DNA from 3 places in the Streptomyces sp. NPDC020965 genome. Region 1 is predicted to be linked to each of the others. Evidence: riboswitches for the same ligand, from Rfam matches in the RefSeq annotation. Region 1 holds a riboswitch; each other region holds the start of a gene.
What was found. A riboswitch is a leader RNA that binds a small molecule or an ion and turns the genes downstream of it on or off. The one in region 1 is predicted to bind cyclic di-AMP.
Positions count from the first base shown of each region.

Region 2: linked by a shared signal. The riboswitch ahead of ACH4S7_RS28255 (transglycosylase family protein) and the one ahead of ACH4S7_RS14665 (peptidoglycan DD-metalloendopeptidase family protein) in region 1 are both predicted to bind cyclic di-AMP.
Region 3: linked by a shared signal. The riboswitch ahead of ACH4S7_RS22980 (M23 family metallopeptidase) and the one ahead of ACH4S7_RS14665 (peptidoglycan DD-metalloendopeptidase family protein) in region 1 are both predicted to bind cyclic di-AMP.

Region 1 is NZ_JBIRRE010000004.1:188,340-199,016, reverse strand. Features, by position in the region: gene ACH4S7_RS14685 (aspartate aminotransferase family protein) at 1-96, shown strand, start outside; gene ACH4S7_RS14680 (helix-turn-helix domain-containing protein) at 185-808, shown strand; gene ACH4S7_RS14675 (DUF6126 family protein) at 843-1,028, shown strand; gene ACH4S7_RS14670 (tyrosine-protein phosphatase) at 1,144-1,956, opposite strand; cyclic di-AMP (ydaO/yuaA leader) riboswitch at 2,491-2,650, shown strand; gene ACH4S7_RS14665 (peptidoglycan DD-metalloendopeptidase family protein) at 2,655-3,614, shown strand; gene ACH4S7_RS14660 (SGNH/GDSL hydrolase family protein) at 3,868-4,668, shown strand; gene ACH4S7_RS14655 (alpha/beta fold hydrolase) at 4,699-5,475, opposite strand; gene ACH4S7_RS14650 (TetR/AcrR family transcriptional regulator) at 5,656-6,276, opposite strand; gene ACH4S7_RS14645 (MBL fold metallo-hydrolase) at 7,145-8,347, shown strand; gene ACH4S7_RS14640 (ATP-binding protein) at 9,071-10,677, shown strand, end outside.
Region 2 is NZ_JBIRRE010000010.1:240,763-250,039, reverse strand. Features, by position in the region: gene ACH4S7_RS28275 (exopolyphosphatase) at 1-455, opposite strand, end outside; gene ACH4S7_RS28270 (DUF501 domain-containing protein) at 516-1,055, opposite strand; gene ACH4S7_RS28265 (septum formation initiator family protein) at 1,236-1,706, opposite strand; gene eno (phosphopyruvate hydratase) at 1,985-3,271, opposite strand; gene ACH4S7_RS28255 (transglycosylase family protein) at 3,618-4,343, opposite strand; cyclic di-AMP (ydaO/yuaA leader) riboswitch at 4,346-4,521, opposite strand; gene ACH4S7_RS28250 (transglycosylase family protein) at 4,781-5,941, opposite strand; gene ACH4S7_RS28245 (cytochrome P450) at 6,055-7,389, opposite strand; gene ACH4S7_RS28240 (nucleoside triphosphate pyrophosphohydrolase) at 7,543-8,562, opposite strand; gene ACH4S7_RS28235 (SurA N-terminal domain-containing protein) at 8,582-9,235, opposite strand.
Region 3 is NZ_JBIRRE010000007.1:396,021-406,697, forward strand. Features, by position in the region: gene ACH4S7_RS22970 (HPr family phosphocarrier protein) at 76-357, shown strand; gene ACH4S7_RS22975 (GntR family transcriptional regulator) at 833-1,510, opposite strand; gene ACH4S7_RS22980 (M23 family metallopeptidase) at 1,850-2,635, opposite strand; cyclic di-AMP (ydaO/yuaA leader) riboswitch at 2,648-2,808, opposite strand; gene ACH4S7_RS22985 (M16 family metallopeptidase) at 3,023-4,390, opposite strand; gene ACH4S7_RS22990 (M16 family metallopeptidase) at 4,417-5,769, opposite strand; gene ACH4S7_RS22995 (DNA topoisomerase (ATP-hydrolyzing) subunit A) at 5,940-8,417, shown strand; gene ACH4S7_RS23000 (CobW family GTP-binding protein) at 8,678-10,066, opposite strand; gene ACH4S7_RS23005 (citrate synthase) at 10,079-10,677, opposite strand, start outside.

The DNA of each region.
Region 1 (10,677 bases):
GCCTTCACCGCGGTCATGGACGACGCCCATGCCGGGGGCGGGCTGATGTGGGACTTCGGAAAGACACTGATCAAGCAGGCGGTGTTGCAGCGCTGACCCGCCCCCGCGGAGTACCCGACCGGCGTTTTTTGCCTCTGAGGTAAAGAAATTTGCCTCAGAGGCAGTTTCCTGGCGCAATGGAGTCATGCACAGTCCTCCCGGAGGTCACCCTCCGGACCCGACCGCCGCCACCGGCGAACCGGCCACGGACCTTCCCGACGTGGCCCCCCGGCTGCGCGAGCTGCGCCGCCGCCGCGGCCTCACCCTGGAGGCCGCCGCCCAGCGCGCCGGACTCTCGCCCGCGCATCTGTCCCGGCTGGAGACCGGCCGCCGACAGCCGTCGCTGCCCATGCTCCTCAGTCTCGCCAGAATCTACGGTACGGCAATCGGCGAGCTGCTCGGCGAGGTGTCGGCGGAGCGCGACCCGATCGTCCGGGCCGGCCGCCGGGAGCCCGCGGCAGCCGACGGCTGGACGTATCACCAGGTGGGCGCCCCTGGCCGGGCCATGCAGGCGCTCCGGCTCGTCGTCCCTTACGGCGCGCAGGGCGATCTGGTACGGGTCCATCCCGGCGAGGAGTGGATCCATGTCCTCGACGGCCGGGTGCGGCTCACCCTCGGCGAGGCCGTGCACGAACTCGGCCCCGGGGACAGCGCGCACTTCGACTCGCTCACCCCCCACCGCATCGCGGCCGCCACCCGCGACGGCGCCGAGATGCTCTTCGTCCACACCCTGCTCCAGAGCCCCGACCTCCATCCGCACCACAGCTGACGCCGGTCCGCCGGTACGAGAAGAGAGGCCCGCCATGTCCGAGAGCCCCGCACCCCAGAACCCCGCCGCGCCCGAGAGCCCCGCGGTCTCCTCGAAGGCCGCCGCCAAAGAGGAGGGGAAGTTCCCCCGGGGTCTGGTGATCCGCCTCTTCGCCTACCTGATCGCGGGCCATGTGTTCGCCGGGTTCCTCTATCTCCTCTTCGAGATGGGCGCCAAGTAACCCAGGGTCGACCGGCGCCCACCCGTCGCGAGCCTCCCGTGGAATTCGCGAACCCTCCGTGAATTCGCGAACCTCCGTGAATTCGCGAACCCTCCGTGAAGGGGGACGGACGCGGTCACGCCCCGTCGAGCAGTCGCTCCCGCAGCCGCGCCCGGGTCTCGGGGGAGACCCCCAGCCCGTCCGTCAGATAGCGCTCGGTGGTGCCCCAGGTCTGCTCGATCGCATCGAAGGCGGCGTTCAGATAAGCGGCGCGCGCGTCGAAGAGCGGGTTCAGCAGCTCCATCACCTCCGCCGACATCCCGGCCGGCGAGTTGTCCCGGCGACGCACCAGATAACGCCGGTGCGGCTCGTTGGACTTGAGGTAGTCCGCCTCGATCGCCTCCCGCTCCACCCCGACCGCGAGCAGGGACACCGCTATCGAGAGCCCGGCGCGGTCCTTGCCCGCCGCGCAGTGCATGAGTGCCGGGACGCTGTCCTCGGCGAGCGCGTGCAGCACCCGGCTGTGCTCCCCGGTGCGCCCGGTGATCATCGTCCGGTACGACTCCGCCATCCGGTCCGCCGCCCTGCCGTCCGCCAGGATCGACCGGAGCTGGTCGAGATCGCCCTCGCGCACCATCAGCCAGAAGTCGGCGCCGTCGGCCGGGTCGCTGAGGGGCAGATTCAGATTCCGCACCCCGGGCAGGTCGATATCGGGACCCTCCAGCCGCATATCGGCCGAGTTCCGGAAGTCGAAGACCGTGCGCAGCCCCAGTGTGGCGAGGAACGCGGCATCGCTCGCGGTCGCGTTGGCGAGGTGACCGCTGCGGTAGAGGGCTCCGTACCGCACCTGCCGGCCGTCCACGGTCGGCAGTCCGCCCACGTCTCGGAAGTTGCGAACCCCGGTCAGCTCGGGTTCGGTCGACGGGACCCGCGGCAGCTGCTGTGTCACAAAGGCTCCTGGAGGTCACTGCCGGCGCGGCTCGCCGACGATGGCGTGTTCCCGACGATACGACACCGCCGTGCCCGGTCCCCGGCCTGTGCGGTCACCCGGTCCTCGGCACGGGTCGGCCAGCGGCCAGCGGCTACCGGGCGGGGGCGGCGGCGCCGGGCCACCCGCGGGGTCGGCACCTCATCCGGCCGGGGGTACCGGACCCCCGGATCCCTCACCCCGCCGCCACTAAGAGCCACATTCTGCACTTCTGACCGAATTGGTCGTTTAAGGGTAACGTGCCCCATCTATAGGGGAGATGGGGCCTCGCTCGTGAGCAGGATCATATTCGTGACGTTCCGTGCCGCCGGACGCGCGGCCGATATCGACGCGGGGTGGGTAGTTGGCCTTTCCGGTTCCACGGAGGGTGACCGGAAATTCCGGTCCGCCGGTGAATCGATCTTGACAGTGAAAGCGGAGTGGCTTGTTCAGGTCTGTGGCGCTCGTCTACGGTCACGGCAATCCGGGCGGACCGCCTCATCCTGCCGCCGACCGGAACCCCATTCGCATATCCACGCATGGCAGGAGCGGGGGACCCAGTCAGTACGCCGATCCGGGCATCCGGACGGCTTGGGGTGAAGTCGCGCAGTCGCGCGGCCGGGCATCTCCAGCCCGAACCCGACAGCTCACCTCGCAGGCGTCGGAGAGGAAGCAACGCCATGCCCGGAAAGGGTAAGCACCGCCGTACCAGGACCAGCCCCCTCACCCGCGGATTCGTCGCCGCGGGTACCGGTGGCGCCGCCATCGCCCTGCCACTGCTGGGCGCGGCCGGCGCCCACGCGGCGGAGCGGCCGGCCTCCGCCACCGCGCAGGTGACCAAGGCCCCCGCCGCCGCCCCGGTGGCGGAGAAGGCGGCGGAGAAGTCCGCAGCCGTCTACCGGGTGGTCGCCGGTGACCATCTGTCCAAGATCGCCGACGAGCAGCGGGTCGACGGTGGCTGGCAGCGGCTCTACGAGGACAACCGCAAGGTCGTCGGCGGGGACCCCGCGCTGATCCACCCGGGCGTCGAACTCGCCATCGCCAAGGCGACCGGCGGTGCGGTGCCGTCGCAGCGGACGGAGGCCACCCCGGAGCCCGCGTCCCGGTCCGCCGCCCCGGCGACTCCGGAGGTCGAGCCCGCCCCGGCCGCGGCGGCCCCCGCCGAGAGCGACGGCGCGAGCCAGACCGCGTCGGACACCGCGGAGACACCGGCCGCCCCCGCCGCCGCCGGTTCCGGTTACACCACCCCGCTCGAATCCGGTGGTGTCACCACCTCCTACCGCGCCTCCGGCGCCATGTGGTCCAGCGGCTACCACACCGGTGTCGACTTCGCGGCGGCCACCGGCACCACCGTCCGGTCCGTCGGCCCGGGCAGTGTCGTCTCCGCGGGCTGGAGCGGTTCCTACGGCAACGAGGTCGTCATCCAGCACACCGACGGCACCTACTCCCAGTACGCCCACCTCTCCTCCCTCGCCGTGTCGGCCGGGCAGAGCGTGACCGGCGGACAGCAGATCGGCCTCTCCGGCTCCACCGGCAACTCCAGCGGCCCGCACCTGCACTTCGAGATCCGCACCGGTCCCGACTACGGCTCGGACATCGACCCGGTGGCGTACCTGCGCCAGCACGGTGTCTCCCTCTGAACCGACGGCATCACCGCTGCCCCCCAGCGGAGGGCACCGGATGAACGGTCCGCGTCACACCTGACCCCGCGCGAGCCCGCCAGCCCCGCCCGTATCGGGTGAATCCCCGAATCCCCGTGTGCCGCCCCGGTGGTACGCGGGGATTCTGGCGTATTCCCACCCACCGGAATCGGACCCGGTGGTAAAGATCACCCCCCGTCAACCCCTCCTTACGGTCGCGTAGGTCACATCCGCGAGGTCAGGATGAGTTCTCGTGGCACAAGACGTGAGAACTTCGAGAGCAGGGACGCCCGGCGGAATCGGGTCGTACGCGGCGATCGGTGACAGCTTCACCGAAGGCGTCGGCGACCCCGGCCCCGCCGGGACGTACCTGGGCTGGGCGGACCGTTTCGCGGTCCTGCTCGCCGACCGCGCGCCGGAACACCCCTTCCGCTACGCCAATCTGGCGGTACGGGGCCGACTGCTCGACCAGATCGTCGCGGAGCAGGTGCCGAGGGCCCGGGAACTCGCCCCTGACCTGGTGACGTTCTGCGCCGGGGGCAACGACATCATTCGACCGGGCAGCGACCCCGACGCCGTGGCCGAGCGCTTCGAGCGGGCGGTGGCCGATCTGACCAACGCCGTCGGCACGGTCATGGTGACCACCGGATTCGACACCCGAGGCGTCCCGGTCCTGCGCCACCTGCGCGGCAGGATAGCCACGTACAGCGCACATGTGCGGTCCATCGCCGACCGGTACGACTGCCCCGTACTCGACCTGTGGTCGCTCAGATCGGTCCAGGACCGCCGGGCCTGGGACCGCGACCGGCTGCATCTCTCCCCGGAGGGGCACACCCGGGTCGCGCTCCGTGCCGCGCAGGTGCTGGGGATCGACGTGCCGGCCGACCCGGATCAGCCCTGGCCCCCGCTACCGCCGCGCGGCACCCTTGAGGTGCGGCGCGACGACATCCACTGGGCGCGTGAGCATCTGGTGCCCTGGTTCGGGCGCCGGCTGCGCGGCCAGAGCTCCGGTGACCATGTGGCGGCGAAACGTCCCGACCTGCTGCCCCTGTGACAGCGCCCCCGGTGCCGTCACAGGGCCCGCTCAGCTACGCGGTTCGCCGCCGCAGTGCGCCAGTACGGTGTCGGCGATCAGCTCGGGGACCCGCAGTGGCTGGAGATGATCGACGCCGGCCAGCCGGATGAGACGACAGCCGGGGATGCGCGCGGCCACGTCCTCGTTACAGGTGATCATCGTCGCCCGGTCCAGCTCCCCCAGCATCAGTACGGTCGGCGTGTCCAGCTCGCCGAGCCGGTCGAAGACAGGTGGGTCCGACTGCTCGAACTCCTCCTCGGTGAGCCAGGCCGGCGCGGCGGACCGCAACTGCGCCACGGCGGCGTCGTCCGCACCGGCGGCCGCCCATTCGCGCAGCCCGAACGCGGCCAGCCCCGGCACGTCGCCCGCCTCGGTCAGCGCCTCGTACTCCGCGTCGACCTCCGGTTCGTCGGGCCAGGGATAGCCGCCGACGCCGGGACAGAGCAGCACCATCGAGGCCACCCGCTCCGGGTCGGCCAGCGCGAGCCCCAGCGCCGCGCCGCCGCCCATGCTGCAGCCGACCAGGGCCACCCGCCGCAGGGCGAAGTGATCGAGCACGGCCACCAGATCGCCGAGCAGTGAGTAGGGCGCGACCGGCGCCGGGGACCGCCCGTAGCCGCGCACGTCGTAGCGGATCACGCGATGGCGCTTCGCGAGCAGGGGGAGGACCGGGTCCCAGATCCGGGAGTCCCCGACGCCCGGATGCAGGAGTACCAGCGGGGGGCCGTCGCCACCGGTGTCGTCCGCCCATATCTCGCCACCGTTGACCGGCACTGTGATGTTCATCCGCTGATCTTGCGGTGCCGGGCCGCCCCGCGCCAATGGTTTGCCGTTCAGCCTTGCCGTGACCCGCGAATTCCCCTCCGGAGGGCCGTACGGGGTACGTGCCGTGCGCCAGGTCCCGGGAGGAGACTCCGCTCGCCCCCGGCCGGTACGGGCGTGCGGGGCTCACTGTTGCGCGGGGGGTCAGCGAACGGCCGCCGCGAAGGCCGCGCGCTCCAGACCCAGTTCCCTGGCGAGCGCCTCGTCGGTCCACTCCAGCATGGCGGTGCGGGAGAGTGAACCCGCGTACGACGTCATCTGTACGGCGAGCCCGTCGAGGAACGCGGTGAGCCGCCAGGCCGCCGCCCGGGGGTCGGGACACGGGAACTCGCCCGCCGCCGCCCCCTCCGCGATCACCTCGGCCAGCGCGGCCTTCCACCGCTGGTCGAGATCGCGGGCGACCGCCCGTAGCGCCGGCTCGCGCAGTGCCGCCGCCCAGCCCTCGATCCACAGCCGCCAGCCCTTCGCGCTGCCCGTCGGCGCGTACCAGCGGACGGCCGCCCGCAGCCTGCGCAGGGCGGAGGTGCGGCGGTCCAACAGCTTGCGCAGATGGGCGAGATCGGCATCGGCGGCGTGGGCGAACGCGGCGGCGACCAGCTTCTCCTTGGTCGAGAAGTGGTACAGGACAAGGGCATTGCTCACGCCGAGCGACGCGGCGACATCGGCGATCCGCACGGCCGCGACACCGCGGAGCTGGATCTGCTCGACCGCGGCGCCGAGAAGCTCTTCGCGACGTTCTGCCACGCTCAACCGGACTCTGGCCACGGCCTCACCCTACACATCCGATCTTCGCCGGAACGATGGCCCGGCTGCCACACCGGCGGCGGGTGACCGGTACCGGTGGCGGGCACGGGACGTCAGCGAACGACCCCTCCGCACCGGTCCCGGTGACTCGGCACCCCGCCCACCAGTACCGTTCGCCCGCAACGGAGTTGATGGCCCATCGGCGCCCCCGGCGAACCGCCCCAGCCTCCGGCCGCACTCGTCGCGCAGAGACCGCCCCGCTCGCCGCCCGCCCCGCCCGGCATGTTCATTTACTGAATAGTGGGTCAGTATGGGAGAGGCTGCCGGTAGCCTCCGGCGATGCGTCACCGCACACGGGTGGGACGAACCCCCAGAGCCGGATCGCGGGAGCGGTTGCGCAGACCGCCAGGCGACCAGGCTTACGGAACCGGGCGGCAGTCGAGCTGCCCGTTGCACCGAACCGGACGGTAGTCAGGTATCCGGGACGGCCGTGCGTCTAGGTGTACGCGGGCGGGAGAGCGCCGGCGTACGGGATCGAGGAAACCCGGGCTCCGTGTACGGCGTACGGGAATCGAAGGAACCCCGGGCGCGCGGGTCTCGGGAAACCGGCGACTTTCCGGCGTCGGGCCCCTGGCCGGTACCACTCGGCGGGAGGAGGCAGGAACATCGACACCGGGCGACACGTTGCCTCCCATGACGGCGGACATGGTCGCATGGGACACGAACGGCCGAAGCGCGGCGGCGCCGGCGTACCGGGGCCCACCGGTCGACGGCCGGTGACGGACGGTGTCCGGCGCGCGCCGGCCGGTGTGCTCCCGAGCGGCGGATCATCTCGCCGCACTGCCGTATCTCGCGCACATAATAAGAAGACCCGACACCTGGAGGTGCCGTGACCGGCGCTGGTTCCCCCCACTCGCTGAGATCCCGGCTGCGCTCACTGCGATCGGCCGCGTTCGGCGCGGATCCCTCCGGAGCGCGGATGGAGCGGATCCGCCGCTCGCCGAATTTCGTGGACGGCGTCTTCCAGAACCCCGTGGATGCCAGGACCAGGCCCTCCGGCGGTTCCATGGTCGAGTTCGCCAAGATCTACTTCCAGAAGGAGGCGCGGGCCCGGAGAGCTCCCGTCGGCCCCATCCCCCTGCACCCCACCACGCTCGCTGACCTGGCCCGTCCCCCGGCCTCCGGGCTGCGGCTGACCTGGATGGGTCACTCCAGCGTCCTCGCCGAGATCGACGGGCGGCGGGTGCTCTTCGACCCGGTCTGGGGAGAGCGCTGCTCACCCTTCCCGTTCGCCGGGCCCAAGCGGCTGCACCCCGTGCCCGCGCCGCTTGCCGACCTCGGCCCGGTCGATGTCGTGGTGATCTCCCACGACCACTACGACCATCTGGATCTGCCCACCATCAAGGCGCTGGCCGCCACGGACACGGTCTTCGCCGTGCCCCTGGGTGTCGGCGCCCATCTGGAGCGCTGGGGCGTCTCCGCGGACCGTCTCCACGAGCTGGACTGGCACGAGACGGCAGAGGTGGCCGGAATCCGGCTCACCGCGACCCCGGCCCGGCACTTCTGCGGGCGCGGGCTGCGCAACCAGCAGCACACGCTCTGGGCCTCCTGGGCCGTCGCGGGCCCCGAGCACCGGATCTACCACAGCGGGGACACCGGATATTTCCCCGGCTTCCGGGACATCGGCGCCGAGCACGGCCCCTTCGACGCCACCATGATCCAGATCGGTGCCTACAGCGCCTACTGGCCGGACATCCACATGACACCGGCCGAGGGTATGCGGGCACATCTCGACCTCCAGGGCGGCCGGGCCGCCGGGGTGATGCTGCCGATCCACTGGGGCACCTTCAATCTCGCTCCGCACCCCTGGGCGGAGCCCGGCGAGGGCACGGTCACGGCGGCCCTGGAGACGGGTGCCCGGATCGCGCTGCCGCGCCCCGGCGAGCCTTTCGAACCGACCGCGGCCGTTCCGGCCGAGCCGTGGTGGCGCGCGGTGGCGACGGTGCCGTCCGAGGGCTGGGCGCGGCTCGCCGCCCCGGGCTCCGACAAGGGCACGAACACCGGCACCCCCGAGGTCGCCCCCACCGCCTGATGGGCTCGCCCCGGGGGCTCCGCAGTGCCTGGAGCCCCCGGCTGTGGGCGGCGCCCTGCGGCAGCCCCCAGGGGCCGGCGGTGCCCTTCGGCGAACCCGAAGCCACCCCGATGGGTGCCCCCCGGAGGAACCCGCCGCGCCGACTGCTTTCGGCCAAATCTCATGGAGTGGGGGAGCGCCCCCCGCCGCGTCCCCGAGCGCGGTCTCCCCGGGGCGCACCGATGGTCGTCCGCGGGGGGTGGCGCCGCGTTGACCGGCCGGGGAGTGGCCGAGCGTCGCACCGGCCCGCTCCACCCGGGGGCCGTGCACCCTCGGTGACCCGCTCGCCCCGTCCGTACGCCCCCGGACCCGGCAGTGGGCGGGAGCACACGCACCGCTCCGCGCGCTCGTGGGTTCCCTCCGGCCCGGGGCCGGCCGCGGTTCTCCCGACTCCGGGCCGCACCCGTAACAAAAGCCCCAGAGGCCCCACCGGTCCCTGAATCAACCTGGCGTTCTCGGGCGGGAGTACGAAGCCTCATACCAGAGCGGGACGAATGGCGGGGAACTTTGTCAACTGCGCACCGAATGTGCTCGGCTGGCGGCTACCGTGTGTGGCCAGTGATCAACGATGGGCTCATATCCCCTGCGCCGGAGCATCGTTGACCCCTCGCAGGACTCCCCCCACCCATACCCCCCACCCCACGCACTACGCCGAACCCTGGGACCCACGTACCAAGGACGCTGATGTCTCCATTACGCGCACCCGCCGCGCGGCCGGACCGCCGGGAGGGCGGGCGCCACGGCCGGTCAGGCGCTCGCCCCACCCCGTCACCGGGCAGACCGCGCCCCGTGACGTCATCGCCGGAAAACCGCCTCCGCCCCCGTCTGCTGCGCACCGCGGTGCTTCCGGCCCTCATCGCCGCGCTCAGCGGCGCCACGGCGGTGGCCTTCACCGTGCACACGGCGGCCCCCCGCGCCACCGCCGCCCTCTGGATCGTCCTCACCGGCACGGCGGCCCTCGCCATAGCGGCCGTCGCGGGCGCCGCCCTGGGCGCGGACCGCACCGCCGCGTCCGTGCTCGACCGGTGCGCCGCCCTGCGCCGCTCCACCGCACGCGGTCAGGGAGACCTCCGTACGGTCGTCGAGCAGCTCAGGCGAGGGGAGGGGCCGCCCGCCCCGCGCACCGCGCTGCCGCCATCGGCACGGGGTGACGAACTCGATCTGCTCTCCCTGGAGCTGGCCCGCTCCCATGACGTCGCGGTCGCCGCCGTCGTCCAGGCATCCCGGCTCTCCAGCAGTGTGGGCAACGAACAGAAGGTCGAGGTCTTCGTCAACCTCGCCCGACGGCTCCAGTCACTCGTCCAGCGCGAGATCCAGCTCCTGGACGAGCTGGAGAACGAGGTCGAGGACCCCGAGCTGCTCAAGGGCCTCTTCCATGTCGACCATCTCGCCACCCGCATCCGCCGCCACGCCGAGAACCTCGCCGTCCTCGGTGGCGCGATCTCCCGACGGCAGTGGTCCAACCCGGTCACCATGACCGAGGTGCTCCGCTCGGCCATCGCCGAGGTCGAGCAGTACCCCCGGGTCAAACTGGTGCCACCGATCGACGGCACTCTGCGCGGTCACGCCGTCGCTGACGTGATCCACCTCCTCGCCGAACTGGTCGAGAACGCCACGGTGTTCTCCGCCCCGCACACACAGGTACTCCTGCGTGCGCAGCACGTCACGGCGGGACTCGCCATCGAGGTCGAGGACCGGGGCCTCGGGATGCCGGCCGCCGAACAGACCAAGATGAACGACCTGCTCACCGACCCCGATCAGGTGAATGTCGCCCACCTCCTCCAGGACGGGCGCATCGGACTCTTCGTCGTCTCGGCGCTGGCCCGCAGACACGGCATCGCCGTACGGCTCCAGTCCAACATCTACGGCGGCGTCCAGGCCGTCCTCGTACTGCCGCAAGGACTCCTCGGCGCCGACTCGGGCGGGCTCCAGCAGCCCGACACGAGCACCACCGCTGCGGCGGGGCACCGCCGCTCGGCACCGCCCCCGCTCACGAACCAGGTGCCCAACCCGCCCTCGATCCCCCGACCGGTACCGGCGCCGCCACAGCTCCAGCCGACCCAGGCCCCGGCGACCGCACGACCCGCGCCACTCGCCCCACTGCCCGTACGGTCGGAGCGCGCCGACCGCCCCAATCCTGCCGCCGCGCGTCCCGGCGTCACCCACACGGCACGGGGCGTACTCTCCAACGAACGCCCGCTGATGCCGATCGCCACCCCCATCGGAGTGGCCCGCGGAGGCGCGGTGGGTCGGCCGCAACTCCCCAGGCGGCGGAGTCAGGAGCACATAGT
Region 2 (9,277 bases), on a different contig from region 1:
TCGACGCCCGCCCGCCCGATGACGAACTCCGTCGACCCGCCGCCGATGTCGACGACCAGCCGCTCCTCGTGACCCGGCAGCTCCTTGGTGGCACCGGTGAACGAGAACTCGGCCTCCTGGTCGCCGCTGATCACCTCGGGCTCGACCCCGAGGATCTCGAACACGCCCCGCGTGAAGTCGTCCCGGTTCTCGGCGTCTCGGGATGCGGAGGTCGCGACGAAGCGCAGCCGCTCCGCACCCAGCTCCTTGATAACGGCGGCGTACTCGCGGCAGGCGGCGAACGTGCGCTCCAGGGCCTCCGGCGCGAGCCGGCCGGTGCGGTCCACGCCCTGGCCGAGCCGGACGATGGTCATCCGGCGGTCGAGGTCGACCAGGGTCCCGGTGGCCGGGTCGGCGTCGGCGACGAGCAGCCGGATCGAGTTGGTGCCGCAGTCGATCGCGGCGACGCGGGTCATTTGTGGGTACTCCTCAGGGCGCGTCTGACGGATCTGGCCGGGTGGGACGGGTCCCGGTCTTCAGGATCGGGCTTCGGCCGGCTGCTCGCACGGGGTGACGCACGGGCCCTTCCGCCACCACTCCGGCAGCATCGCGATGGCCTCGTCCCCGAGCGGATTGACCCCGGGGCCCGCTGCCAGCGAGTGCCCCACCAGGACGTGCAGACACTTCACCCGGTCCGGCATCCCGCCAGCGCTCGGGAACCCCTGGAGCACCTCGATATCGTCCCGGCGCGCGATGTAGTCCTCGTGCGCCCGCCGGTACGCCGCCGCCAGCTCCGGATCGGCCGCCAGCCGCTCCGACATCTCCTTCATGACCCCGTTCGCCTCCAGCGTGCCGATCGCGGAGGCCGCACGCGGGCACGTCAGGTAGTACAGGGTCGGGAAGGGCGTGCCGTCGGGCAGCCGGGGGGCCGTCTCGACGACATCGGGCTGCCCGCAGGGGCAGCGGTGCGCGATGGCGCGGAGTCCGCGCGGGGGCCTGCCGAGCTGTTCCCGGAACGCCGCGATGTCCGCGTCCGTGGGCTCGGTGGGATCGGTGTGGGGAGGAGGGGTTTCCATGCCTACCTTGGCTCTGACGATTCTGTGTCGCTGCTGTGCTGGGTGGTGCTGAACTGTTGTACTGCTGAACTGTCGTGCCGCTGGGCTTGTCGTGCCGCTGGGCCGGGGTCGCCCGCCGTGGGGCCGCATGTCACCGCGGTCCGCCGCCGGGGGGTGCGGGCGGGGTGTACGGAGCGGAGGTCAGCGGCGGTCCGCGTGGTCGACGCCTTCCCAGACGTTCGAGTACCAGGGGCGGTCGGCCGCGCCGTCCTGCGCGCGCCGGTCCTCCTCGACCTCCGGGTCGATCATCGTGTATCCGGTCTCCCCCGGCAGCACGTAGTGCAGGTGCTCCCGGGCCAGTCGCCGGATGTACATATCGTCCTGGAGCCGCGCCTTCTCGTCCCGGAGGCGTTCGACCTGCCGTTCCGCCTCGGCCATCCGGCCGCGCTGTTCGGCCATGTCGCCGCGCTGGGACACGTACTGCCGCATGGGGTACGCGAGGGCGACGATCAGCGAACAGAGGACCAGCGCGAGGAAGGCCGCCCGGCCGGTCAGCCGGGAGCGGCGGGCCTGGCGCCGGGTCTGGGAGCGGTAGACACGGGCGGCGGTCTGCTCGCCGAGCAGCCGCAACCTGGTCGCGGTGGAGAACCGGTCACGGTCCTTCGCGGCCATGTCGTCCCGCCTCCCTTCCCCCGTACCCACGTACGGACGTCCCCGGACACGGTACGGGACCGTGGCCGAGGACGTCCGGACGACTGGCTGCGCACCCCCCGGCGGCTGACCTTGATCAACCGTCGGGAGGTGCGTCGCTCGACCGCCGTGGGAGACCGGCCGGCCGGGAGGACCCGGCGATCGGTCCGTGCGGGTCCGGCCCTGTGGATCAACCCTTGCGGATCAACCCCGGTGGATCAGCCCTTGCGGATCAGCGCTCGCGGATCAACCCGTGCGGATCAGCCCTTGAAGCGGGGGAACGCGCTGCGCCCGGCGTACACCGCGGCGTCGTCGAGGATCTCCTCGATGCGCAGCAGCTGGTTGTACTTGGCGACGCGCTCCGAGCGCGCCGGGGCGCCGGTCTTGATCTGACCGCAGTTGGTGGCGACGGCGAGGTCCGCGATGGTGACGTCCTCGGTCTCACCGGAGCGGTGGGACATCATGCACTTGAAGCCGCTGCGCTGGGCCAGCTCGACCGCGTCGAGGGTCTCGGTCAGCGAACCGATCTGGTTGACCTTGACGAGCAGGGCGTTGGCCGAGCCCTCGTCGATGCCGCGGGCCAGGCGCTCCGGGTTGGTGACGAAGAGGTCGTCGCCGACGATCTGGACCTTGGCGCCCAGCTTGTCGGTGAGGACCTTCCAGCCGGCCCAGTCGTCCTCGAAGAGCGGGTCCTCGATGGAGACCAGCGGGTAGGCCGCGACCAGCTCCTCGTAGTACTCGGTCAGCTCGGCGGCGGAGAGGGACTTGCCCTCGAAGTTGTACGAGCCGTCCTTGTAGAACTCGGAGGCGGCGACGTCGAGCGCGAGCGCGATGTCCTTGCCGGGGACGTAACCGGCCTCCTTGATGGCCTCAAGGATCAGGTCGAGCGCGGCGCGGTTGGAGTCGAGGTTCGGCGCGAAGCCGCCCTCGTCGCCGAGGCCGGTGGAGAGGCCCTTCTGCTTCAGCACCTTCTTGAGGGTGTGGTAGACCTCGGTGCCCCAGCGCAGCGCCTCGGAGAAGGATTCGGCGCCGATGGGCGCGATCATGAACTCCTGGATGTCCACGTTGGAGTCGGCGTGCGAGCCGCCGTTCAGGATGTTCATCATCGGAACGGGCAGCAGGTGCGCGTTCGGGCCGCCCAGGTAGCGGAAGAGCGGCAGGTCGGACGCCTCGGACGCGGCGTGCGCCACGGCGAGGGAGACGCCGAGGATGGCGTTGGCGCCGAGCGAGGACTTGTCCGGGGTGGCGTCCAGGTCGAACATCGCCTGGTCGATCAGCCGCTGCTCGGTGGCGTCATAGCCGACGAGCTCCGGGCCGATCTGCTCGATGACGGCGAGGACGGCCTTCTCGACGCCCTTGCCCTGGTAGCGGTTCGGGTCACCGTCGCGGAGCTCAAGGGCTTCGAACGCACCGGTGGAGGCGCCGGACGGAACTGCAGCACGACCCGTGCTGCCGTCGTCGAGGCCAACCTCGACCTCGACCGTGGGGTTGCCTCGGGAGTCCAGGATTTCCCGGGCTACGACGACGTCGATGGACGGCACTAGCATCTCCTTCTGGGATGTGACGCTTGGAGTGCAGGGTCTCTTTGGCCTTGCGCCACGAGCCTAACCGGCGGTGGGGCACCGACCGGCCGGTTGCCCGCCCGCTGGGACGAAAAACGCCGTGAACGGCCGCGGCGGGGGACAAAAAGAACGATGTCTACCGGTCGGTAGGAGTCGGGCGGGCGTCCGCCCGGCCGGGAGACAGAGAGAAACCCCGGTCCGGCGCGTACGGGGGAAGCGCGCCGGACCGGGGTGGCCCATTCGGCCCCGAGGGGCCCGGGGCCCGCTCCGGGTGTCGTTCCGGAGCGGCCCCGAGACCTGTCTCGGGTGTCGGCCCCGGGGGGCCGTGGGGTCAGCCGAGGTGGAGCTGCTGACCCGGGTAGATCACATCGGCGTCGTCGACGATGTCCTTGTTCAGCTCGAACAGCTTGGCCCAGCCGCCGCCCACCTTCTCGGCGGTGGCGATCGTGCTGAGGGTGTCGCCGGCCTTCACCTGGTACTCGCCGTCGCCCTTCTGGAAGCCCTTGGCCGGAGCCGGGGCCGCGGACGGGGCGGGGGCGGCGGAGCGCTCGGAGCGGGTGGTCGGGGCCTCGGCGCGCTTCTGCTGCGGCTGCGCCTGACGCTCGGACTTCTGCTCGGCCTTCGGCTGCGACTTCTGCTGGCTCTGCTGCTGCGGCTGCTGCTCGGTCGAGCCGCCGCCGTAGGTGGCCTGGGAGAGGTTCACACCACAGTTCGGCCAGGCGCCCTTGCCCTGACCGTCGAGGACCTTCTCGGCGATCCGGATCTGCTGCGACTTCGACGCCTTGTCGGCGGTGGAGGCGTACGCGGTGCCGCCGTAGCCGGCCCAGGTGGAGGCCGAGAACTGGAGGCCGCCGTAGTAACCGTTGCCGGTGTTGATCGACCAGTTGCCGCCGGACTCGCACTGGGCGACGGCGTCCCACTCGCTGGCGGTCGCGGCGGAGGCCGAGGTGGCGCCCATCAGCGGGGCGGCGACGGCGGCACCGGTGACACCGGCGAGCGTGGCGATACGGGTGGCCTTGGAGGGGCGGCGGTGCTTGCCCTTGCCGGAAAACAGCATGGTGGTCTCCTCACCGACGCCTACGAGGTGAGCTGTCGGGTTCGGGCCAAGTGAGTTGCCCGGCCGCGCGTCCTAGCGCGCGGCTTCACCCCTAGCCGGGTGGCCCACCGTCATCCTCAACGGCCGGGTCCGGCGCTTACCTTGGGTCCCCCGCTCCTGCCTTCGGCGCACTGAGCGTCGAGTACTCCCCCCGACCGACGGCAGGATTCGGCGTGACGGTCGATGGTGCCCGCGGTGGCGAGCGGTTCAGACCGTAGCCACAGTTCTCCCCGATGTTCAAAGATGAACATCGGGGAGAAATCGCCCATCCCGCTCGACCGAGAACGCACATTTCCGCAGGTCGAGCGCGGAATGACCAGTTCCAGCGGAGCCGTCGAGTCCATTTCGGCAAAGAGACCCTTGTCTCACTTCCGCAAAATTGGACAAAGGAGGACTAACTACCCCTGTTTTGCGTCGAGATCGAGGCTCTGACCGGGGTGGATGAGGTCGGGGTCGGAGCCGACGGCGGTCCGGTTCTTCTCGTACAGCGCGTTCCAACCGCCGTCGAGCTTCCGCTCCTCCGCGATGGCCCAGAGGCTGTCACCGGGCTGGACGGTGTACGAGGTGGGTGAGGCGCCCGCGCCACCGGCCGTGCCCTTGACGACCTCCACCTTCTTGTCGCCGGGCACCGTGGCGCCCACGGCGCCGTCACGGGCCGCGCCGGCACCGCGGGAGGCATGGCCGGGATCGGCCGCCCGCCGCTCGGCGGCCTCGTTGGCGGGCGACGGGGTGCCGGATGCGGTGCCGCCCGGCTCGGCGGCCTCGGTGGCCGGAGGCGGGGTGCTCGACCCGGGCACGCCCGCAGAATCCGCGGAATCCGCAGCGCCGGTCGTGCCCTCAGGCTTCTTGGTCGGCTCATCGGCGGGCTCGCCCCGGTGCTTTCCGGCACCGGCCGTCGCGGCGGCGGCGCGGTCGGCGCCGCTGCCGACGCCCTGGGTCGGGCCGGCGCCCGGGGTGGTCGACCCGGTGGCGGGCTTCGGCGTCGTCGTCGCCCCGCCCTTCTGGCCCGGGGCGGAGGGCGTCGCGGAGGCGCCACCGCTCGTCCCGTCCGTCTCGGACCGGCCCGTGGCGGCGCCCTTGTCCGTACCGGTGCTCTTGTCCGTGCCCGTGCCCGTGCTCTTGTCCGTGGCCTTGCCGGTGCCCGTGCCCGTGCTCTTCCCGGTGCCCTTCTCCGTGCCGGTGGCTCTGTCCGTGAGCCCGGCGATGCCCGCGCACGACGCCCACGCCTTCTCGCCCTGCGCGGCGAGGACCTTCTCCGCGACGGCTATCTGCTGCGAACGGCTCGCGAGGTCGGCGCGGGAGGCGTACTCCGTACCGCCGAACTCCTCCCAGACCCGCTGCGAGAGCTGGAGTCCGCCGTAGTAGCCGTTGCCGGTGTCGGCACTCCAGAGGCCACCGCTCTCACACTCCGCCACCCGGTCCCAGGCGGCGGGCTCGGCGGCGGAGGCGGAGCCGGCACCGAGGAGGGGGATCGCGATGGCCGATCCCGTCACCCCCGCGGCGACGACGATGGCCGGAGCTTGACGGGGTCGGCGATGCCGACCATTCCCGGAGCGCATTCGGTTGCCTTTCGCCAGACTGCTGAGACGATCGTTGAAGGTAGCGGCAGTCGAACGTGTGTCACAAGTCGATGCAGCAGAGATCACGCGAAAGTCACAGATGTGACGGGGCGTCATTTCTGGCGGGGTGTGAACTCCACGGGGAGGGTGCGCAGCCCACGCATAATCAGCCCACCACGCCATCGCAAATCAGCCGGATCCGCGCCGAGCCGCAGGTCCGGCAGCCTTCTGAGCAGCGTCGCGAGCGCCGTCTGACCCTCCAGCCGGGCGAGCGGCGCGCCGAGACAGTAGTGGATGCCGTGCCCGTATCCGAGGTGCTGATTGTCCCGCCGGGAAAGGTCGAGAACATTCGGCTCGGCGAACCGCTCCGGATCGCGGTCGGCGGCCGCGAGCACCACCAGAACCGGATCACCGGCCGCGATCTCGCAGCCCCCGATGTCGAGCGCCTCGGTCGCGTACCGCCAGGTCGCCATCTCCACCGGCCCGTCGTAACGGAGCAGTTCCTCGACCCCGGTCGCCAGCAGCTCGCTCTCGCCCGCGTCGAGGGACTCCTGGAGGCGGGCCCGCTGGTCCGGGTTGCGCAGCAGGGCGTACGCACCGTTCCCGATGAGGTTCACGGTGGTCTCGAAGCCTGCGAAGAGAAGGATGAACGCCATGGCGGCGGCCTCGTTCTCGGTGAGGTGTTCCCCGTGGTCACTGGCCCGGATCAACCCCGAGATCAGATCGTCGGCGCCCTCGTCGTCGAGGGCCCCCCGCTTCCGGTGGATCAGTTCGAGCAGATAGCCGCGCATCTTCTTCACCGACCGGGCGACACCGCCGCGCGGCCCGCCGCCGTGGCGGATCATCATCCCGGCCCAGTCGCGGAAGTCGTCCTGGTCCTCCGGCGGGACGCCGAGCAGATCACAGATCGCGTAGATGGGGAGCGGGAAGGCGAACTCATGGATGAGGTCGGCCTCGCCGCGCTCCGCGAACCCGTCGATGAGCCCGTCGGCCAGCTCCTGCACGCGCGGGGCGAACTCGGCGACCCGGCGCGGGGTGAACGCCTTGGCGACGAGCCGCCGCAGCCGGGTGTGGTCCGGCGGGTCGATGTTCAGCAGATGTGTCATCAGATCCGCCTTGCGCTCGCCCGGAATGCCGGTCTTGCCCTTGGCGTGCGCGGACTCGACGTGGTGCGCCGGATTCTTCGACAGCCGCTGGTCGGCGAGGGCCTGCCGGGCGTCGGCGTACCGCGTGACGAGCCATGCCTCCACCCCGCTGGGGAGCCGGGTGCGGTGCACGGGGGCGTGCTCCCGGAGCCAGGCGTAGGCGGGGTACGGGTCGGTGGCGAACTCCCAGGTGAACAGCTCGGGGCTCGCGGGCGGGGCCGCGGGGTCAGGGGTGGGAGCGGGGGCAGGGGCAGGGGTGCGATCGGGGGCGGGGGCGGGCTCAGGGGCGGGGGTCTCACTCACCCCCTGACGTTATCCGTCGCCACCCGGGGGCTTCGAGCGCGCGGGGTCGTACCCCGGCCGCCCCGGGGCCGTGCTGCCCTCTCCTCTATATAGGGAGAGGACAGTCATCTGGGGACATCACTATGAGGGCGACAACGAGGGCGACAGTGGGGTCTACCCCGCGTGGCCCTCCGCCGCCCGGATCGCGTCCCGGTACACCCGCGCCGCTGCCCGCAGCGCCGCCTCCGGGTCGGCCCCGGCCTCCTCGGCCCGTACGGCGAGGTCGAGCAGCTCGTACCCGATGCCGTCGCCCGGCGGGAGCGGGACGTCCAGTCCCGCCGTACGGACCCGGGAGGCGAGCTTCGCGACCAGCGCGAGACCCGGCTGCCCGAGCGGAACGCCGTCGGTGACCGAGTCCCGCTGCTTCTCGACCGCCTTGGTACGGAGCCAGTGCTCCTTGACGTCCTCGGGGGTCTCGGCGGTCGCGTCCCCGAAGACATGCGGATGCCGGTGGATCAGCTTCTCCACGATCGTCCCGGCGACGTCGTCGATGGAGAACGGTTCATCCGCGTCCTCCTGCGCGATACGGGCGTGGAAGACGACCTGGAGGAGTACGTCCCCGAGCTCCTCGCGCAGCTCGTCGCGGTCGCCGTCCTCGATCGCCTCGACCAGCTCGTACGCCTCCTCGATGCCGTACTTGGCGAGCCCCTGGTGGGTCTGGACGGACGACCAGGGGCAGTCGGCACGGATGCGGTCCATGACCTCGATCAGATCGAGGAGACGCGCGCCGGGCAGATCGTACGAACCGGGGAGCAGCTCCAGATCGGGCATCTGGACCCGGTTGGAGCCGGCGAGACGGGCGAGACCGTCGGTCAGCTTCCGCTCGCCCTCCCCGGTGGCGACCACCACGACGGTGGCGCCCGCGCCCGTACCCGCGCCGGCGGCGCCGTCCGCGGCCCCGGGCACCGCGCCGACGCAGGCGTCGACCAGCTCCGACGCCTCCGGGGCCGCGATCTCGACCGTGACCCCGGCCTCGCGGATATAGGGGAGCTGCGGATGTGCGGGGTCTGCGCACAGAACCCGGTCGGCCTCCCGCAGCGTCTGCCAGGCGGGCCAGGACAGCAATCCCGGGGCGACGCGATGGCTGGCGGTGAGCAGGACGATACGGCCGACGGCGGGGGTTTCTGTGGTCACACCTCGAACTTACCCCGGGCTACGCACCGGCCGTCGGGACGGGTTCCGGCTGCTTGGAGACCTGACTGATCCAGGGGGCCTTGTAGTCGCCGAGTTCGAGCTTCTGATCGCTCCAGCTACCGAACCGGGGGTTGACGTCGATCTTCAGCGCCTTGGCGGCGGCGCTGAAGGCGGCGTTCAGCTTCTGCTGGCTGTCGGGGGTCTCACCGGCGCCGAGGGCCTGGGCGAGCTTGCCGACGACGACGTCCCGTCGGACGACCTCCTCGATCTGGTCCGGGGCGACCCCGCGCTGCTGGAGGTAGACGGCGGCGAGCTGCTCCTCGCCACCGGCCTGCCGCGCGAGCGCGATCCGCCCCTCCTGGATCTCCTTACGGCTGACGGTCACCCCGGCGTCATCGGCGGCCCGCTGGACCACCCGCCCCACGATGAGGTCGTACAGCTTGGCCCGGCTGAGCTGGCCACTGTCCTTGATGAGCTGCGCGGCCTGCGGCGACCGCTCCTGCGCGGCCCGCACGTCCTTCACCTTCGCCTGCACGGCCGACACCTCGATCCGCTCCCCACCGACGACGGCAGCGGCACCGGGGTGCGCCTGCTCGCCGCAGGCGGAGAGAAGGGGCGCGGCGAGGAGGAGTGCGGCGGAGACGGTGATCGCGTTGCGACGGCGGCGGTGCAAAGGAGCCTCCCGGCGGGGGTGATTGTGCGGTGGTTCACAAAG
Region 3 (10,677 bases), on a different contig from region 1:
GGGAGGTGCCGCACCATGAGAGACTGGTCTAGACAACCAGAAAGTCTTGACCGCTGAGACCCGAGGGGCAACACAATGGCTGAGCGCCGCGTCAACGTCGGCTGGGCCGAGGGCCTGCACGCCCGACCCGCTTCCATCTTCGTCCGTGCCGCGACGGCTTCCGGCGTGCCGGTCACGATCGCCAAGTCCGACGGCAACCCGGTCAACGCCGCCTCGATGCTGGCCGTGCTCGGCCTGGGCGCGCAGGGCGGCGAGGAGATCGTGCTCGCCTCCGACGCGGACGGTGCCGACGCCGCTCTGGACCGACTGGCCAAGCTGGTGGCCGAGGGCCTCAACGAGCTCCCCGAGACGGTCTGACCCACCGCCTCACCCCGGGTCGCCCGGAGCCGCGGAACCCCTGTGGGGAGACCGCGGCTCCGTCGTGTTCCCGGCACACCGCGGCTCCGTCGCGTTCCCGGCCGACCGCGGTGACGGACGGGCACCCCCGCCCGCGGTGACGGTCCCGCACCCGCGCCCGCGGAGACTTCCGACGCACCCGCCGTACGCACCCGATCCGGGGGCACACCGGGAGAACAGGGCGCGGCCGGTGCCCTCGACCGGGGTACCCGCACACCCGCCGACACCCCCGGGCGGACTCGCGCACCTTCGCACCCTCCCAAGGAATTCCGGGCGGGCCGCCACAATATCCCTCAGCGGAATCCGGGCGACGCGAATCGCATCACGGTCGCGCCCGCCCGCCCGTCCGCATTCTGTTGAATTCATCCCGCATTCACGATCGACCCACGAATACCCCCCGCCGAACGGCACACCGTCTTTGTATACGCCGTGACTGTTAATGGCGGGCACTCCTCGTGTTTACGGCATGTTGCGAAACCACCGCCGGGTCGGGAGTGCGCAACCGGTGCGCCCCCATCGTCCGCGCGGCGTGCGCCGCGCTCAGCGCCCGCGCCCGGTCCGCGTCCCCGCGCGCCACCGCGTCCACGATCGCGCCGCGCTCCGCCCAGGACTCAACGGACCCGGCCGACGGCTCCACGACGTACATCCAGGCGATCCGGTGCCGGAGCTGAGTGAGCAGTGCAGTCAGCCCGGGGCTGCCGGAGGCATGTGCGAGGGTCTCCTGGAACCAGCCGCCGAACGCCCGTAGGTCCTCCCCCTGGCCTCGCCGCGCCCGGTCCTGGGCCAGCCGCACCAAGCCCCGCAGCACCTTCAGATGAGCCTCGGTCCGACGCACGGCGGCCCGCGCCGCCCCCAGCGGCTCCAGCAGGGCACGGACCTCCAGCAGGTCGACGGCGTCCTGCTCGGTGGGTTCGGCGACGCAGGCGCCGGCGTGCCTCCGGGTGACGACGAAGCCCTCCGCCTCCAGGGTCCGCAGGGCCTCGCGCACGGGAACCCGGGAGACTCCGTAGCGCCGCGCCAGTTGCTCCTCGGCGAGCCGCTCGCCGCGTCGGAACACACCGGAGACGATGTCGTCGCGGATCGCCGTACTCACCGACTGCGCGGGAATGCGCATGACCGAACCTCCGCTGTAATCCGCGTGAAACGCCGTCACTGGAAACGCATTCGGCGACTCTATGCCAACGGTCGGCGTTTGCCGATAGGGACGGTCACCCATAGCCCCACAGACTCATAGACCCATAGCCCCATAGACAGGGAAGTCCTCTTCCGGCCATGGATACATTCCGGTCGACCTGATCCGACTGATCCGATAAACCTGGCGACCCCGCAGACCCGACAAACCCAACGAACCCAACGAAAGGCCGAGGACCCCGGCGCGGAGCTGCCAGGGTCCTCGGTACGGAGCGGGCGGTGTCGCGCGGGGGCGCGCGGCGGCCGGTGCAGGGCGCGGGTGTCAGACCTTCACGCCGTGGGCGCGCAGATAGGAGACCGGATTGATGTCCGTCCCGTACTCGGCGCCGGTACGGGCCTCGAAGTGCAGATGCGGTCCGGTGGAGTTGCCCGTCGAGCCCGCGAGGCCGATCCGCTCGCCCGGCATGACGCTCTGCCCGACGGCGACGGTGACCGCCGACAGGTGCCCGTACTGCGTGTACGAGCCGTCCTGCATCCGCAGCACGACGTTCTGGCCGTACGCGCCGCCCCAGCCGGCCTCCACGACGGTGCCCGCGCCGACGGCCATCACGGTGGTGCCGGAGGAGGCGTGGAAATCGATGCCGGAGTGGCTACCGGAGGACCAGAGCGAGCCACCGGTGCCGTAGTCGGTGGAGACGCCGGAGCCCGCGACCGGGAGCCGGTAGGCGAGCCGCTCGCGCTCGGCGGCGCGCGCTGCGCGCTCCTTGGCCTCGCGGATCTCCTGGGCGCGGGCCTCGGCCTTGCGCTGGGCCTCGTCCGCGATCCGCTTCGCCCGCGCGACGGCGTCGGCGGCCTCCTGCTTCTGGGCGGCGGCCTGGTCGGCGACCTCGGCGGCGAGGGTCTCCGCGGTGAGGATCTCCTCGGTCAGGATCTGCGTCATCCCGGTGTCCTCGACCCCGGTGGTGCCGGTCTCGGCGGCGAACGCGGGGGACGCGAGGGTTCCGACGACGCCGGTGGTGGCGAGGGTGCAGACACCGGCGATGCTCGCGCTCTTGCGCGTCATACGGCCCGGGGCACGGTGTTTCCCGGTGGAACGGGCGAACGCCATGAAGAGGCTGTTCCTTTCCTTCCTTCTCGCCTACCGGGTTAGCTGACGGGTTCGGAGCAGGAAGGTCTCCTACGGGCCCCTCCGCGTGGTGCGAAGGTGTCCGATTCACCCCAGAGGGACTGGGTCCCCGGTTCCCCGGGCTCACGCCCGTGGGGATTCGGCGATGGCTGTCCGTGCCGCGGTTGCGGCGTACGACCGGCGAACAGCCGCACTGACGCTAAGCGGCACGACTTTCGATCACCAAACACCGGGCCGGTTTTGTTGGACATGCCACAGGCCAGACGGTCAACTAACACCCAAAACGGTCATATGACAGAACCCCGACACCGTCAGGTGCCGGGGTTCCACAGTCCCGTGCCGCCGCGGCGCCAGCGGGGGCGGCGTCAGTCAGCCTGTGACGACCGTCACTTCGCCGATCCCGAGGGCCCTGACCGGCTCCGCGATCTGCGCCGCGTCACCCACCAGCACCGTCACCAACCGGTCCTGCGGGAAGGCGTTGACGACCGCGGCCGTCGCCTCCACGGTGCCCGTCTCGGCCAACCGCTGGTACAGCAGCGCCTGGTAGTCGTCCGGGAGGTGCTGTTCGACCTGGTCGGCCAGCGTGCCCGCGACGGAGGCCGCCGTCTCGTACTTCAGCGGGGCCACCCCCACCAGATTCTGCACGGCGACATCGCGCTCGGGGTCGGTGAGCCCCTCGGCCGCCAGCGTGCGCAGCACCTTCCACAGGTCCTCCAGCGCCGGACCGGTGTTGGGCGTGTCCACCGAACCGCTGATGCCGAGCAGCGCGGCGCCCGACCCGTCGGGCGCGGAACGCAGCACCTGCCCGAAGGCCCGTACGCCGTAGGTGTAGCCCTTCTCCTCCCGCAGCACCCGGTCCAGCCGGGAGGTGAGGGTGCCGCCGAGGCAGTAGGTGCCGAGCACCTGGGCCGCCCACACCCGGTCGTGCCGGTCCGGCCCGATCCGGCCGATCAGCAGCGTGGTCTGCACCGCGCCCGGCCGGTCCACGATGATCACGCGGCCCGTGTCGTCGCCGGTGATCGGCGGTACGGGGCGGGGCGCGGCGGTGTCGCCCGTCCAGGCCCCGAGGGTGTCCGCGAGGACGGCGTCGAGGTCGACCCCGGTGAGATCGCCGACGATCACCGCCGTGGCGGTGGCGGGCCGCACATGGGCGTCGAAGAACGCCCGTACGGCCTTGGAGTCGATCCGGGAGACCGTCTCCTCGGTGCCCTGCCGGGGACGGGAGATCCGCAGCGAGGACGGGAAGAGGTGCTTGTACAGCTCCATGCCCGCGCGGCGGCCGGGGTTGGCCAGCTCGTGGGGGATCTCGTCCAGCCGGTTGCGCACCAGCCGCTCGATCTCGGTGTCGAGGAAGGCGGGCGCGCGCAGCGCCTCGGCGAGCAGCCCCAGCGCCTTGGGCAGCCGGGAGACCGGCACCTCAAGCGAGACCCGCACACCGGGGTGGTCCGCGTGCGAGTCGAGGGTGGCGCCACAGCGCTCCAGCTCGGCCGCGAACTCCTCGGCCGAGCGCTGGTCGGTGCCCTCGGACAGGGCCCGCGACATGATCGTGGCGATTCCGTCGACACCGTCGGGCTCGGCTTCGAGGGGCGCGGCGAGGGAGATCTCGACCGCCACGACCTGCTGGCCGGGACGGTGGCAGCGCAGTACGGTCAGGCCGTTGTCCAGGGTGCCGCGCTCGGGGGCGGGGAACGCCCACGGCCTGGCCTCCCCCGCGGTCGGCTGCGGGTGGAACTGCATCGCGGTCAACGGCTCGACGGCGTCGGTCACTGGTCCGCCCCTTCTTCCTCGTCGCTCTGCTCGGTCGCGTCGGCCTCGGCGACCGGCTCGTACACCAGCACCGCCCTGTTGTCGGGGCGCAGTCGGGCCCGCGCGACGTCCCGCACCTCTTCGGCGGTGACGTCGAGGACCCGCTCCACTGCGGTCAGCGCGAGCTGGGGGTCACCGAACAGCACCGCGTAGCGGCACAGTTCGTCGGCGCGGCCGGAGACAGTGCCCAGCCGGTCAAGCCACTCGCGCTCCAGCTGTGCCTGGGCGCGCTCCATCTCCTCCGGCGTGGGGCCCTCCTCGGCGAACCGGGCCAGCTCCTCGTCGACGGCGGCCTCGATCTGCGGGATCTCCACCCCGGCCGAGGTCTTCACGTCCAGCCACCCGAGCGACGGCGCGCCGGCCAGTCGCAGCAGTCCGAACCCGGCCCCGACGGCCGTACGGTCCCGGCGCACCAGGCGGTTGTGCAGCCGGGAGGACTCGCCGCCACCGAGCACGGTGAGCGCCAGGTCCGCGGCGTCGGCCTCACGGGTGCCGTCGTGCGGCAGCCGGTAGGCGGCCATCAGCGCGCGGGAGGGCACATCCTCCTCCACGACCTCGCGGAGCTGCTTCCCGATGACCTCCGGGAGGGAGCCGTCGCGCGGCGGCTGCTTGCCGTCGTGGGCGGGGATGGAGCCGAAGTACCGCTCGATCCAGGCGAGCGTCTGCTCCGGGTCGATATCGCCGACGACCGAGATCACGGCGTTGTTCGGGGCGTAGTACGTACGGAAGAAGGCGCGGGCGTCGTCGAGGGTCGCCGCGTCCAGATCGGCCATCGAGCCGATCGGGGTGTGGTGGTACGGGTGGCCCTCCGGGTAGGAGAGGGCGGTCAGCCGCTCGAACGCCGTGCCGTACGGCACGTTGTCGTAGCGCTGGCGGCGCTCGTTCTTGACGACGTCCCGCTGGTTTTCCATGGACTCGTCGTCCAGGGCGGCGAGCAGCGAGCCCATCCGGTCCGCCTCCAGCCAGAGCGCCAGCTCCAGCTGGTGGGTGGGCATCGTCTCGAAGTAGTTGGTGCGCTCGAAGCTGGTGGTGCCGTTGAGCGAGCCACCGGCGCCCTGCACCAGCTCGAAGTGGCCGTTCCCCTTGACCTGCCCCGAGCCCTGGAACATCAGGTGCTCGAAGAGGTGGGCCAGTCCGGTACGGCCCTTGACCTCGTGGCGCGAGCCCACGTCGTACCAGAGGCAGACCGCGGCGACCGGGGTCAGGTGGTCCTCGGAGAGCACCACACGCAGGCCATTGGCCAGCCGGTGCTCCGTCGCTGTCAGGCCGCCTGAACCGGCCTGCGCTGTGGCCGTGTGACCCATGGGCATGTACGTCCCTTCGATCGCGATGCTGTTGGGTGTCTTCCCAGCACTGCCACTGTATGCAAGCGGGCTGACACCTGGCGAAGTTCCCGGGTCGCGGTCGGTCCTGTCAGTGGGACGGTCCACAATGGTCGGCGTCAGTTCCCGATCCGGTACGTGAAGGAGCAGCAGCCTCGATGGCCCGCCGCAGCACGAAAACCCCGCCGCCTGGTGGACCCTCCCGGACACCGTCCGGGGGAGACTTCGAGGAGAGAATCCTCGACATCGACGTCGTTGACGAGATGCAGGGCTCCTTCCTCGAATACGCCTATTCGGTGATCTACTCCCGGGCCCTGCCCGACGCCCGGGACGGCATGAAGCCGGTGCAGCGCCGCATCGTCTATCAGATGAACGAGATGGGACTGCGCCCCGACCGCGGCTATGTGAAGTGCGCCCGGGTCGTCGGCGAGGTCATGGGCAAGCTGCATCCGCACGGTGACGCGTCGATCTACGACGCCCTGGTGCGGATGGCCCAGCCGTTCTCGATGCGCGTCCCCCTGGTCGACGGCCACGGGAACTTCGGTTCGCTGGGCAACGACGACCCGCCCGCCGCGATGCGGTACACCGAGTGCCGGATGGCCGACGCCACCTCGCTGATGACGGAGTCGATCGACGAGGACACCGTCGATTTCACACCGAACTACGACGGCCAGGAGAAGGAGCCCGTCGCGCTCCCGGCCGCCTATCCGAATCTGCTGGTCAACGGCTCGTCCGGGATCGCGGTCGGGATGGCGACCAATATGCCCCCGCACAATCTGGGCGAAGTCATCGCCGCGGCCCGCCATCTGATCCGGCATCCGGGCGCGGACCTGGAGGCCCTGATGCGGTTCGTGCCGGGGCCCGACCTGCCCACCGGTGGCCGGATCGTGGGCCTCGCCGGCGTGAAGGACGCGTACGCCTCAGGCCGGGGCACCTTCAAGATCCGTGCCACGGTGGCCGTGGAGGACGTCACCCCCCGGCGCAAGGGTCTCGTCGTCACCGAACTCCCCTTCACCGTCGGCCCGGAGAAGGTGATCGCCAAGATCAAGGACCTGGTCGGTTCGAAGAAGCTCCAGGGCATCGCGGACGTCAAGGACCTCACCGACCGCGCCCACGGCCTGCGTCTCGTCATCGAGGTGAAGAACGGCTTCATCCCCGAGGCCGTGCTGGAGCAGCTCTACAAGCTCACGCCGATGGAGGAGTCCTTCGGCATCAACAACGTCGCCCTGGTCGACGGCCAGCCCCTCACCCTCGGGCTGAAGGAGCTGCTGGAGGTCTATCTCGACCACCGCTTCGAGGTCGTGCGGCGGCGCAGCGAGTTCCGGCGCGGCAAGCGGCGCGACCGGCTGCATCTGGTCGAGGGCCTGCTCGTCGCCCTCATCGACATCGACGAGGTCATCCGGCTCATCCGGTCCAGCGAGAATTCCGCGCAGGCCAAGGAGCGGCTGATCGAGCGGTTCGGCCTCAGCGACATCCAGACGCAGTACATCCTGGACACCCCGCTGCGCCGGCTGACCAAGTTCGACCGGATCGAGCTGGAGAGCGAGCGCGACCGGCTCACCGGTGAGATCGACGAGCTGACCGGCATCCTGGAGTCCGACGCCGAGTTGCGCAAGATGGTCTCCGGCGAACTCGCCGCGGTGGCGAAGAAGTTCGGCACCGAGCGCCGCACGGTCCTGCTGGAGTCGGCTTCGACGCCGCTCGCAGCGGTGGCGCTGGAGGTCGCGGACGACCCGTGCCGGGTGCTGCTGTCCTCCACCGGCCTGCTGGCGCGTACGGCGACGGGCGAGCCGCTGGCGGAGCCGGGCGGCAAGCGGGCCAAGCACGATCTGATCGTCTCGGCCGTGCTCTCTACCGCGCGCGGCGATGTGGGGGCGGTGACCTCGGCCGGGCGGCTGCTGCGACTGGCGGTGATCGACCTGCCGCAGTTGCCGCAGACCGCCGCCACGCCGAATCTCTCGGGCGGGGCGCCGCTGGCGGAGTTCCTCTCGCTGGAGACGGATGAGTCGGTCATCTGTCTCACCACGCTGGACGAGTCGTCGCCCGGTCTGGCGCTCGGCACGCTCCAGGGCGTCGTGAAGCGGGTGGTGCCCGACTATCCGGCGAACAAGGACGAGTTGGAGGTCATCTCCCTCAAGGACGGGGACCGGGTCGTCGGCGGCGCCGAGCTGCGGACCGGCGAGGAGGATCTCGTCTTCATCGCGTCGGACGCGCAGTTGCTGCGGTATCCGGCGGCGCAGGTACGGCCGCAGGGCCGGGCCGCCGGCGGTATGGCCGGCATCAAGCTGACGGACGGCGCCCGGGTGATCTCGTTCACGGCGGTGGACCCGGCCGCGGACGCGGTGGTGTTCACGGCGGCGGGGTCGACCGGCGCGCTGGACGACTCGATCACGACGGCGAAGCTCACCCCGTTCGACCAGTACCCGCGCAAGGGTCGGGCCACTGGGGGCGTGCGCTGCCAGCGGTTCCTCAAGGGTGAGGACGTCCTGCTGCTGGCCTGGGCGGGTGCGGCCCCGGCGCGGGCGGCGCAGCGGAACGGCATGGCGGCCGAGCTGCCGGAGCCGGATCCGCGCCGGGACGGCTCGGGCCTGCCGCTGGCGTCGGCGGTGGCGGTCCTGGCGGGGCCGCCGAGCTGATCCCCCGAAGGTGGGGTGCCGGGCGCTTCTCGGGGCTCCCGGCACCCTGCCTCCGGCCTCCGTGCGGGCACGGGATCCCGCCTCCGTACGGCACACGGCGCCGCGCCTCCGTACGGGCACGAGACCCCGCCGCCGTACGGCGCTACGGGCGGGGGTCCTGTGCCGGGTGTCCTCGGCCGCCCGGCCGTACGGGGGCGGGGGCGTGCTCGTCCCGGCCCTTGCGCGGCCGGGGGCGTGCTCGTCCCGCGCGCCCGCCTCCGCTACTCCGCGTCCTCGACGCCGGGGTCATGGTCGAGATCCCAGTCGGGGTCGTAGTCGGGGTCGGGGTCGGGCCGGCCGCCGAAGGCCCCCGCCGGCTCATCGGTCACCGCGATCGTCGCGGCCTCCTCGACCGCGCCGGTGGTATCCGGCACCTCGGGCACATAGCGCAGGACACCCCAGAGGCTCCGCTCGTCCGGGGTGTCCTGCGGACCGGCCGTGCGGGCCGCGTTGAGTTCCTTGAGCAGCGCCGCCCCGTCCACACCGGAGCCGATGAGCACGAGCTGGCTGAGCCGCTCCGCCTCACGCGGCCAGGGCTCGGGGTAGAAGCGCAGAAACCGTCCGACCGCGTGGACGGCGTACCGATTGCGCGGATCGGCCGCGCCGAAGTCGATGAAGCCCTTGATCCGGTAGAGCCCTGCCGGCCGGGAGTCGAGGAACTCCAGCAATCTGCGCGGATGCAGCGGCTCGCGCGCGGTGAACGCGACACTCTCGTACCCGGTGTGCAGATGGGCGCGCGCACCACGGCGCGGGCCGTGCCCGCACTCCCGATCCCGACAGTGGTCGTGCTCGCCGTCATGCTCGGAGTGGGGGTCACGGGGGCGGTGCTCAGAGCCGGGGCGATCCAGGTCATCCGGCCCGTCCAGTCCGTCCGACTCATCGAGCTCATCCAGCTCGTCCAGCTCGTCCAGCTCGTCCAGCTCGTCCAGCTCGTCCAGCTCGTCCAGCTCGTCCAGCTCGTCCAGCAGATCCTCGAAGGCGAGCTGTCCGACCCGCTCCACCCCAGGCCGGCGGTCGAAGAACAGCTCCGGATCGACCCGCCCGTACACCGACTCGACCACGGCCGCCGCTCCCCCGAGGGCGCCCCGCAGCCGCGCCAGCCGCTCCGCGTCCACCCGGTCGGTCTTGTTGAGCACCACCAGATCAGCGAAGGCGAGATGCCGGTCGATCTCGGGATGCCGCTCGCGGGTGGCATCGAACTCGGCGGCGTCGACGACCTCGACCAGCCCCCCGTACACGATCCGCTCGTTCTCGCTGGCCAACAGCATCCGGACGAGCTCGGTCGGCTCGGCGAGGCCGCTGGCCTCGATGACGATCACATCGAGGCGGGCGGCGGGCCGGGCGAGCTTGTCGAGGAAGACGTCCAGCTCACTGGCGTCGACGGCACAGCACAGACAGCCGTTGCCGAGGGAGACGGTGGAGTCGCCGAGCTGACCGGCCACGGTCATGGCGTCGATCTCGATCGAACCGAAGTCATTGACGATCGCGCCGATCCGGGTGCCCCGGCCGGCCCGGAGCAGATGATTGAGCAAGGTGGTCTTGCCCGATCCCAGGAAGCCCGCGAGGACGATGACGGGGATCTGCTTGCCGGGACCGGGGGACGGACTCACCGGGGGCCTCTCTCAGACGGCGGGTACGGGCTGCGGCGGTGGCGGGCCGACATAGCGGGCCGCCGGACGGATGATCTTCGAGTCCGCCGACTGCTCCAGGATATTCGCGCTCCAGCCGATCACCCGGGCCGCGCAGAACGTCGGAGTGAACATCGCACGCGGCAGCCCGCACAGCTCCATGACCAGTCCGGCGTAGAACTCCACATTGGTGTGCAGCTCGCGCCCCGGCTTCAGCTCGGCGAGGATCGCCACCACGTCCTTCTCCACCTGGACCGCGAACTCCACCAGCGGACCGCCGAAGCCCTCGGCGATGGACCGCAGCATCCGCGAGCGCGGGTCCTCGGTGCGGTAGACGGGATGGCCGAAGCCCATGATCCGGTCGCCGGCGAGGACGCGTTCCCTGATCCAGGGCTGGATGCGGTCCGGAGTGCCGATGGCGTCGAGGGTGTCCAGGGCGCGGCTGGGCGCGCCGCCGTGCAGCGGACCGGAGAGCGCGCCGATCGCCCCGGTCAGACAGGCCACGACATCCGCCCCGGTGGAGGCGATGACCCGGCCGGTGAAGGTGGACGCGTTGAAGCCGTGGTCGATGGTCGAGATGAGATACCGCTCGA